DNA from 3 places in the Yinghuangia sp. YIM S10712 genome. Region 1 is predicted to be linked to each of the others. Evidence: riboswitches for the same ligand, from Rfam matches in the RefSeq annotation. Region 1 holds a riboswitch; each other region holds the start of a gene.

Region 1 (3,264 bases):
AGGGTACGAACCGGCGCACCCGGCGAGATCACCACCCCGGACCTTGTCCACACCCCAAACCGCCGACCACTACGGTGCCGGCTTCGGTTGGCGGGCAGGGCCGGGGGCCGTGGGTGGGGCAGCGACCCGACAATGGGGTCGCCGCCCCCGATCTCCGCGCGCCTTGCACCACACCTGTTCGTGCGGTCACGCAGGACGCACCCACGCGCCCGGCGTCAGCCCGAGCAGCCGGGAACGCTTCCCGCTGGGCGGCAGTTGCCGCCGACGTTGTTCGTGACCGTGGAGAAGAGAAGCGTCACCGTTGACGCCGGGGCCTCCCAAATGCCGCCGCCGAGGCCGCCGTCTGCGGTGCTCGCAGTGTTTCCGGTGACCCTGCTGGCGATCAGCGTGGCCGAGCCGTCGAAGACGCCGAGGCCGCCGCCGCGCTTGACCGCGGTGTTCCCCTGGACGGTGGTCGAGTTCAGACGCAGGGTTCCGGTGTTGAGGATGCCGCCTCCGTCGAAGACGGATGCGCGGTTTCCGCTGACCGTTGTCGCGCTGAGCGTCGCGTCGCCGTCCACGGCGTTGTACACACCACCGGCGTTTGTCCCGGTGTTGCCCGTGATGGCGCCGCCGCGTACGTCGAGGGTGCCGTGGTTCTCGATGCCGCCGCCGTAGCCGCCGGTCAGGCCGTTGCGCACGTTGATCCCGCGGAGCGCGAGGGCACCGCCGTTGTCGACGTGGAAGATCCGGAAGAAGGGCGTGTTCGCGGCGCTTGAGCGTGCGATGGTCGTGTTGAGTCCGCCGATCGTGACGTCGCCCGAGATCACCGGCAGTCCCGAGCCGCCGAGCGTACTGTCGACCTGCGTCAATGTGTAGGTGCAGAACGGGGCGAGGGCGATGTCCTCACCTGTGGCGTTGGCCGCATTGATCGCCGCCCGAAGGGCGGTGATGTTCCCGCAGGGCACGAGGATCGCCGCATGTGCCTGTGTGGTGGGGACCAGGCTCAGGCACACAGCCAGGCCGGCAGCCGCGCCGAGGCTTCGCAGTCGTGTTTTCGCTTTCATCGGACATCCTTGCGTTCGAGGTGGTGGAGCCCGCCTGGGCGGTCGACGCTGAGCGTGGCGTCAAGCGGCGGGCGACCCCTCCAGCGAAAGTGAGCCCCACCGGGGCGGCCATGCGGAGTACGCCGAACAGGCCCGTCAATCCACCCGCCCCGGTACGCGACAGGCCGACAGAATGAGCAATCAGTGGTCTTTCGTGGACACAGCAAAGAAAAGCGGCGCAGAAGATCTGTTTCCTGTGCAATAGGACCTCGGTGTCTCCGGCCACATCCGCCCGACCGGGGTGGCGATCTGCCGACGCGGCGTGTCATTGTGTGCGCAGCAAGGCGACGGCGGCCCGAGGAAACCGGTGCAATTCCGGTGCGGTCCCGCCACTGTGACCGGGGAGCGACTCCCGCAGTCGGCCACGGCTCTCGTTGTTCGAGGGCCGGAAGGCCGGGAGGAGCGGTGATCCGGCAGCCAGGAGACTCACGTCGTCGCCACCTCGACACACCGGGGCGGATTTCCCCGAGAGAGGCAAGGTGGCTGTGCCATGTCTGTGGTTCTGAGCCGTATTTACACCCGAACCGGCGACGCGGGGACGACCGCGCTCGGTGACAACTCCCGTGTCCGCAAGACCGATTCGCGTCTGGCCGCATATGCCGACACCGACGAGGCCAACTCCGCGATCGGCGTGGCCCTGGCCCTCGGCGGGCTGGACGAGGGGACCCGTGCGGTGCTGGCGGAGATCCAGCACGACCTGTTCGACGTCGGCGCCGACCTGTGCACCCCGGTAAAGGAGGGGGAATCGCGGCTGCGCATCCGCGCTGCGGACACCGCGCGACTGGAAGCGCACTGCGACACGTTGAACGAACGCCTGGAAGCGCTGCGGTCGTTCGTGCTCCCGGGCGGCACGCCCGGAGCCGCCCTGCTGCACCAGGCGCGTACGGTCGCGCGGCGGGCCGAACGGTCCGCGTGGGCGCTGCTCGACGCCGACGCGGCGGCCGGCGGGTCGCCGACGGTCAACCCGGAGACCGCGCGTTACCTCAACCGTCTTTCCGACCTGTTGTTCGTCCTCGCCCGCGCTGCCAACCAGGGCGACGGGCCCGGCGATGTCCTGTGGGAGCCCGGCCGAAGCGCCTGACCGCCCGCCAGTTTCCTTCGTTCCGCCGCCGGTCGGCCCGGGGAGGGCGCGTGTGCGCTGCGCCCCGGGTACGACGATCATCGCCACACGCTTGGAGCACCATGATTCCGCGCGCCCGCGCGCCTTGGCGCCGTACCGCCGTGCTCACCGTCGCCGCCGCGCTGACGGCCGGACTCGCCGCCTGCGGCGACGCCGAGCAGAAAGCCCCCGCGCCCGCAGCAGCCGGTGACGGCTGCATCGAGAACTTCGATCCGAACACCGACTACTTCCCGGTCAAATCGACGCTGAAGTACGCACAGAACTTCACCGTCGTGTACGAGAAGAGCTACCAGATCCTCACGGTCAAACAGCCCGTGTCAGGCGGAAAGCCGGAACGCTACGTCCTGGTCAAGTGCGGCGCCCCCGACCCGAAGTTGGACGGCGACCTCGCGGACGCGCCGCGCGTCACCGTGCCGATCACCAGCATGTACTCGGCCTCCACCACGCACCTGCCGCTGTTGACCGACCTGGGTAGGCTCGGCCTGCTGACCGGCGTGGCGAACGCGAAGAACGTCTCCGGTGCCGACGCGCGCGCCCGGATCGACGCCGGGCAGGTGGTCGAGTATGCGCCCGGACGTCAGATCAACACCGAGAAGGTCGTCACCGAACGCCCCGACATCCTCATGACCGGTGGAACCGACGAAGGGGCGTACGCCGGACTGCGCGCGGCCGGAATCAAGGTGGTCGCGAACGCGGAATGGCTGGAGAACGACCCGCTCGGCCGCGCCGAATGGGTCAAGTACATGGCCGCGTTCACCGGCGACGAAGCCAAGGCCGCCGGCGTCTTCGACCGCATCGACGGCGACTACCGGGCCGTCGCCGCCAAGGCCACGTCCGCACCGCCGGTCAAGGTTCTCCCGGGGCAACTGTCCCAGGGCACATGGTCGGTCGCGTCGGGCGGCTCCTACGTCGGCAAGCTGATCCGCGACGCGGGCGGCACCTACCCGTGGATCGACGAGCGGTCCACCGGAAGCCTCCAGGTCAACTTCGAGCAGGTGTTTGCACGGGGCGGCGACGCGGCGGTGTGGCTGGCGAGTGCGTCGGACTGGCGTACGTACG
Region 2 (3,264 bases), on a different contig from region 1:
ACGCGGCCTGCTGCTGGTCGCCCGGTACTCCGATCGCTGGGGAACCCGCTACACCCCTCGCGGCAAGATCATCTGGGCCGAGCAGGCCGTCCACGGTCCCCCCGCGGGGGCCGGCGGGGTGGACGCGGACGCGCTCCTCGACCAGTGGGACGACCTCTGACCGCGAGGGCGCGGCGCGGTGAGGCGGCACGCGCGCGGCGGATCAGCGGGGTGCGGCGAGTCGGGCCAGCAGGGTCTCGCTGCCCGCCCACGGCCGGGCGGCGGCGGCATCGTCGTCGGGGGCGGCGGGGTCAGCGGGGTCAGCGGGGTGCGGCGAGTCGGGCCAACAGGGTCTCGCTTTCCGCCCACAGCCGGGCGGCGGCATCGTCGTCGCGGGCGGCGTCGGAAGGGATTTCCTCCGCCTTCCGGTGGAAGTAGCGTCCGCCGCCGCGGCCCGGCTCGTCGTCGGTGGCCAGCCAGATCAGCGTTTCGGCGGGTTCGTCCGGCGACACGGTGTCGGCGGCGGCCATGTGGGCCTGCATCGCGGCGTCCCCGTGCGCCGCGAAGTTGCTGGCGACGACGCCGGGGTGCATGGCCTGGGCGGTGATCCCGTCAGGAGTGACGCGACGGGCGAGTTCACGAGTGAAGAGGATGTTGGCGAGTTTCGCCCTGCCGTACGCGGCGGCCGTGCGAAAGGCGCCGAGGCTCTGGAGATCCGCCCAGTCCAGCCCGTCGCTGATGCGGTGGGCGCTGGACGACACCGCGATCACGCGCACCGATCCGGGGGGCAGGCCCGCGGCGGCGGACCGGAGGAGCGGCAGCAGCTCGCGGGTCAGCAGGAAGGGCGCCAAGTGGTTCGCGGCGAACGTCGCTTCGGTGCCTTCCGGGGTGACCAGCTTCCGGTCGCGCACGCCACCGGCGTTGTTGATCAGGACGTCGACGCGGTCCGTACGCGCGGCGATCTCGTCGGCGACGCGCCCGACTTCGCGCATCAAGGTGAAGTCACCGCGCAGCATGGTGAATTCGCCACCGTTGCGGGCTGCCGCCGCGATCTCCGTCTCGGCCTCGGCGCAGCGCCGGGGGTCGCGCCCCACGCCGATCACGCACCAGCCCAGCTCCGCGAGTTGCCGCGCGGTCGCCCTGCCGATCCCCGAGCTGGCTCCGGTGACCACTGCGACGCGCCGGTTCGCCTCGATTGCCACGCCCGTGTCTCCTTGCTGTCCATCGCGCCACCGTCCGCCGTGACGCTCCCTGTCTTCGAGCCGTCTGTCGGCACCTCCACGGCGACGAAATGATACACGCAAGTCGCCATTTCTCCCGGGCAGTGTCCCCTGCCCCGCCCACCTCACCCGCACCTCATCGCCCGACGACGCTCCGGGGCGGCAACACCGGGCGATCCGCCCCGGCCGCGCGACAGGCTGTGCACGCGGATGGTCGCGGCCGGGCGGCAGCGCCGCTTCGCCACGACGGGCGCTGCGTTCGCGCCATCCGGCGGGAGTCGTCCGCGGCCCTCCGCCGTCGGCGAAGGCGAAGGGCTCGGGCACGGCGTCGGCCGTGGAGACACAAGTACTTGGGGTGCAATACGCGAGCCACCCCAACATGTATGCTCACTCGCGTAGCTGGTTCGGCCGTTCCCGAGGGAACGGCCGTCGAGAAGCCGTCTGTTCGGGCCCATCCGTGGCCGGGGCGGCGGCTTCGAAGAGGGAACCCGGTGTGAAGCCGGGACTGCCCCCGCAGCGGTGAGCGGGAACGACCGCCGTCATGAGCACTGGAACCGTCCGGTTCCGGGAAGCGACGGTCAGTAGGGACAAGGTGCGGCGCCCGCGAGTCCGAAGACCTGCCGGCTGCCTGCGTGTCGGACACGTCCGTCCGGCGCGCGGTGGTCACCGCAGTACGAGCTCGCGAGGAGAGAGCCTGTGACCGTCCTGGACGGCGTGCACACGCCTGCCCGTTTCCGTTCCGACGCCAACGTGCACGAGGCCGGCGCCGATCCCCGATTGGACCGGATCGTCGCCGAACTCGCCCTGATCGCCGAAGACTTGCCGGACGCCGACACCCGGCTCGTGGCCGAGCGGACGGCTGCCGGGCTGCCCCCCGGTGCCACCGATCACGCGGTCACCGAGCTGCTGGTGCACACGGCGGCGGATCTGATCGCCGAGGATCCCGCGTACTCCAAGCTCGCGGCGCGGTTGCTGGCGCGGCGGATCGGTGACGAGGTACGCGCCCAAGGCATCGCCTCGTTCTCGTCCGCCGTGGCGGCCGGGCACCGCGAGGGCCTGATCGGAGACGAGACGGCGGCGTTCACGGCCGCGCACGCCGAGGTGCTCGACGCGGCGGTGGATCCCCAAGGGGACCGCCGTTTCGAGTACTTCGGACTGCGGACGGTCGCCGACCGCTACCTGCTGCGGCACCCGCGCACCCGGGCGGTGACCGAGACGCCGCAGTACTTCCTGCTGCGCGTGGCGTGCGGGCTCGCGCAGACCGTGGAGGAGGCGGTCGGCTTCTACCGGCTCATGTCGTCGCTGGCGTACCTGCCGAGCTCGCCGACCCTGTTCAACTCCGGGACGCGGCACACGCAGATGTCGTCGTGCTACCTGCTCGACTCCCCGCGCGACGAACTGGACTCGATTTACGAGGTGTACGGGCGCATCGCCCGCCTGTCGAAGTTCGCCGGCGGCATCGGCGTCTCGTGGTCGCGGGTACGCTCGCGCGGCGCGCTGATCCGGGGCACGAACGGCCACTCCAACGGCATCGTGCCCTGGCTGCGGACGCTGGACGCGTCGGTGGCGGCGGTCAACCAGGGCGGGCGGCGCAAGGGCGCGGCCTGCGTCTACCTGGAGACGTGGCACCCGGACATCCTGGAATTCCTCGAACTGCGGGACAACACCGGCGAAGACGCGCGGCGCACGCACAATCTGAACCTGGCGAACTGGATCCCCGACCTGTTCATGCGTCGGGTCGAAGAGGACGCGGTCTGGTCGCTGTTCGACCCCGACGAGGTCCCGGAACTGCCGGACCTGTGGGGCGAGGAGTTCGACCGCGCCTACACCGACGCCGAGGCGGCGGGCCGGTTCGTACGACAGCTTCCGGCGCGCGACCTGTACGCGCGCATGATGCGCACACTCGCACAGACCGGGAACGGCTGGATGGCGTTCAAGGACGCCGCGAACCGCACGTGCAACCAGGCCGCCGAGCCTGGCAACGTCGTCCACCTGTCGAACCTGTGCACCGAAATCCTGGAGGTCACCTCCGACGAGGAGACCGCGGTGTGCAACCTGGGGTCGG
Region 3 (3,264 bases), on a different contig from region 1:
AAGGCTTCGCGACCGCGGTGCACATCGCGGTCGACCTGGAGACGGGAGCGTACGAACTGCTCTCGGCGGGCCACCCGCCCGGCGCGCACTGGGTCGCGAACTCGGGCCGGTGGGAGATACGCGAGGCCGAAGGGCCGCTGCTCGGTGTCATCCCCGGCGCCGAGTTCGAGGGCGTCAGCGGTGTGCTCGGCCCCGGTGACGCGCTGCTGCTGTTCACCGACGGCATGGTCGAAGTCCCCGGCCAGGACATCTCCGTCGGCATCGACCGGCTGCTGGGGGAGGCGGAGAAACTCGTCGCCGACGACTTCGCGGACGGCGCGCGCCGGATCGTCGACTCCGCGAGCGGCAACGTCGCCGACGACCGGGCGGTGATCCTGCTGCGACGCATCGGCAACACCGGGTAGGCAGCCGCCGACCGGCGACTGCCCGTCCCGTAGGGCGTCAGCCCAGTTGCGCCTCGATCGCCGCGACCAGTGCCGGGTCGTGCGCGTCGACCGTCGGCCGGAACCGACCGACGACCGTGCCGTTGTCATCGAGCAGGAGTTTCTCGAAGTTCCACTGCATATTCCCGGCCGCGCCCTCGGCGTCCGGTGTCTCGGTCAGCGGGGACGAGACGCCGGATGTCGTCGAGCAGTCCTCCGGAATCTCCTCGGCGGTGCCGGGCCCCTGACCCGTCGGTTCACGCGTGCGGGTGAAGTCCTGGTTCGCAGGGTTTGCTCTGCGGACAACGCTTGTAAGGTCGCACTAGGGCCGGGCTGGTCCTTCTGCAACGTGGCTCAGCCACCGTGCGGAGAAGCCCCCGGATTCGTCCAGGGGAGGAGTCACGAACTGGTTGCACGGCAATCAAAGTCAGCGCGGCAACACGCGCACCCCCGGACGGCGGGCGGCCATTACTGACTGCCCGCCCCCCGGTCCTCGACCGTACGCCGGAACCCCTCGCGCCACGGAACCGTGCAAGGCCCGGTGAACGACGCCCGCCTGGCGGTGTCCAGGATCTGCCCGCGCAGCGTCCCCGGCTGAGGGACGACACGGACCTCGGCCGCACGACCGGTCAGCTCACCGAAATACGCCGACCACTCCTGCACGCTCACCGGTTCGTCACCGCCCCAATTGACCACGGTCGCCGGCGTCGACGCCGCGGCCAGCAGGGCTTCGGTCTGCGTGTTGATGTCGTCCTGGTGAATCGGGCTGTACATGCACGGATCCCAGCGCGTCACCACCGGGCGGCCTTCGAGGATCGCCGCCAAGTGGTGTGTCGGCAGCCCGCCGTTGGCCCCGTACGAGGCGTTCATGCGCGCGATCGTGACCGGCAGGTCGAACGCCCGCGCACAGAAACGCGCGACGGCCTCCTCGGCCGTCTTGGACACCGAATAGGTGGGCGCGTGCGCGACGTTCGCGTCTCCCAGCGGCGAGGTCTCGGTGAACACGTGCAGGGGATCCTCGTGCGGTCGCAGCACCGACGCCGTCGACATCACCAACGCGGCCTTGGCGCGGCGGCAATGCCGCAGCAGCAGTCCCGTGCCCTCCGCGTTGACGCGCAGCGCCTCGTCGAAATCGAGTCCCGGCGCCTGATAGGTCGCCAGGTGCAGGACGTACGTGAAATCCCGCGGCAGGTCGCGAAAGTCACCCGCGCCCAAATCGATCGCCCGGGTCTTCACACCCAGCGCTTCGACTTCGGCCCGGGCGGCGGGGTCGGTGAAACGTGCGATTCCCCACACCTCGTTCTCCCCGGCCAGGTATTCGGTGAGCGGAAATGCGATCTGCCCCGCCGGACCGGTGACCAGTATCTTCTCGCCGGACAGCATCCTCGACGCCTCCCTCGGACGGTGACGACTCGTCATATCCGAGAACCCGCGACGAATCCAGCGGGACCCCGGGGTGCGCGGAACCCGTTCGGCCCTCTAATGTCGATCCGCCGTGGTGCTTCGGGAAACCGGTGTGGAACCGGTGCGGCCCTCGCCACTGTGATCGGGGAGTTCCTTCTCCACTTGCCACTGGGCGCGTCACGACGCGTCTGGGAAGGCGGAGCACGGAACGTTCGACCCGTAAGCCAGGAGACCGGCCACGGCGAACGTTCTGTCCACGAGGTGCTGGAGAGGGAACCTAGCCATGCATATAGCCGAGGGCTACCTGCCCTGGCAGCACGCTGCCGCCTGGGGCGCGGTCTCCGCCCCCTTCGTCGTCCACGGCGCCCGCGCGCTCACCGTGCAAGTCCGCCAACGTCCCGAGAACACCCTGCTGCTCGGGGCGTCCGGCGCTTTCTCGTTCGTCCTGTCGGCGCTCAAGATCCCGTCGGTGACCGGCAGTTGCAGCCACCCGACCGGCACCGGACTGGGGGCGATCCTGTTCCGGCCGCCGGTGATGGCCGTCCTCGGCACGATCACCCTGCTGTTCCAGGCACTCCTGCTCGCGCACGGCGGGCTCACGACGCTCGGGGCCAACGCGTTCTCGATGGCGATCGTCGGCCCCTGGGCGGGGTACGCGGTGTACCGCCTCGTCCGCTCGTGGCTGCCGGACAACCTCGACATCGCGGTCTTCGCCGGCGCGTTTGTCGCCGACCTGTCCACGTACTGCGTCACCAGTGTGCAGCTCGCGCTGGCCTTTCCCGACCCCGACAGCGGGTTCGCCGGAGCGCTCGCCAAGTTCAGCGGCATCTTCTCCGTCACGCAGATCCCCCTCGCGGTCAGCGAGGGCCTGCTGACCGTCCTGGTGATCCGGCTGCTGCGGCAGTCCGGCGCCGCCGAACTCGTGCGGCTCGGAGTCGACAAGCCCACCGACCGGTCCGCCGACAAGCCCGCCGACACCGCCGACACCGCCGACAAGCCTGCCGACAAGCCTGCCGGCCACTCCGTCGGCAAGGCCGACGACGAGCGCGTCGACGAGCCCGGCGGCAACGCCGAAGACCCGGCCGTGACCACGACGACCCCGACGGAGACGGCCAAGTGAAGCGCGCGACCAAGATCAATCTGCTGCTCGTCCTGGCCGTTCTCCTGCTCGCCTGCCTGCCGCTGGTGCTCGGACTCGGAGACGACGAGGAAGAGCCCTTCACGGGCTCCGACGCCCAGGCCGAAACCGCGATCACCGAGAACGACCCCGACTACGAGCCGTGGTTCAGCCCGATCTACGAACCCCCGTCCGGCGAGATCGAGTCGGGACTGTTCGCCGCCCAGGCGGCCATCGGTGCCGGGGTGGTCGGCTACTTCCTCGGTGTGGTGCGCACGCGCCGCAAGTACGCCGCGGGCACCGCTTCCGGCACCTGGACGG

The links. Region 1 has a riboswitch for cobalamin ahead of ACRX5W_RS26950 (cob(I)yrinic acid a,c-diamide adenosyltransferase). Riboswitches for the same ligand answer to the same signal wherever they lie in the genome.
Region 2: it holds a riboswitch for cobalamin, as region 1 does, so the genes downstream of both, ACRX5W_RS21095 (ribonucleoside-diphosphate reductase subunit alpha) here and ACRX5W_RS26950 (cob(I)yrinic acid a,c-diamide adenosyltransferase) in region 1, are expected to answer to the same signal.
Region 3: it holds a riboswitch for cobalamin, as region 1 does, so the genes downstream of both, ACRX5W_RS06715 (energy-coupling factor ABC transporter permease) here and ACRX5W_RS26950 (cob(I)yrinic acid a,c-diamide adenosyltransferase) in region 1, are expected to answer to the same signal.

The regions. Positions count from the first base shown of each region.
Region 1 is NZ_JBPKBI010000017.1:117,818-121,081, forward strand. Features, by position in the region: gene ACRX5W_RS26945 (hypothetical protein) at 216-1,046, opposite strand; cobalamin riboswitch at 1,383-1,513, shown strand; gene ACRX5W_RS26950 (cob(I)yrinic acid a,c-diamide adenosyltransferase) at 1,576-2,166, shown strand; gene ACRX5W_RS26955 (ABC transporter substrate-binding protein) at 2,268-3,264, shown strand, end outside.
Region 2 is NZ_JBPKBI010000010.1:200,108-203,371, reverse strand. Features, by position in the region: gene ACRX5W_RS21105 (SpoIIE family protein phosphatase) at 1-160, shown strand, start outside; gene ACRX5W_RS21100 (SDR family NAD(P)-dependent oxidoreductase) at 300-1,181, opposite strand; cobalamin riboswitch at 1,639-1,838, shown strand; gene ACRX5W_RS21095 (ribonucleoside-diphosphate reductase subunit alpha) at 1,896-3,264, shown strand, end outside.
Region 3 is NZ_JBPKBI010000002.1:281,313-284,576, forward strand. Features, by position in the region: gene ACRX5W_RS06700 (PP2C family protein-serine/threonine phosphatase) at 1-404, shown strand, start outside; gene ACRX5W_RS06705 (hypothetical protein) at 442-564, opposite strand; gene ACRX5W_RS06710 (NAD-dependent epimerase/dehydratase family protein) at 891-1,805, opposite strand; cobalamin riboswitch at 1,902-2,081, shown strand; partial or broken gene ACRX5W_RS06715 (energy-coupling factor ABC transporter permease) at 2,110-2,784, shown strand; gene ACRX5W_RS06720 (energy-coupling factor ABC transporter substrate-binding protein) at 2,943-3,264, shown strand, end outside.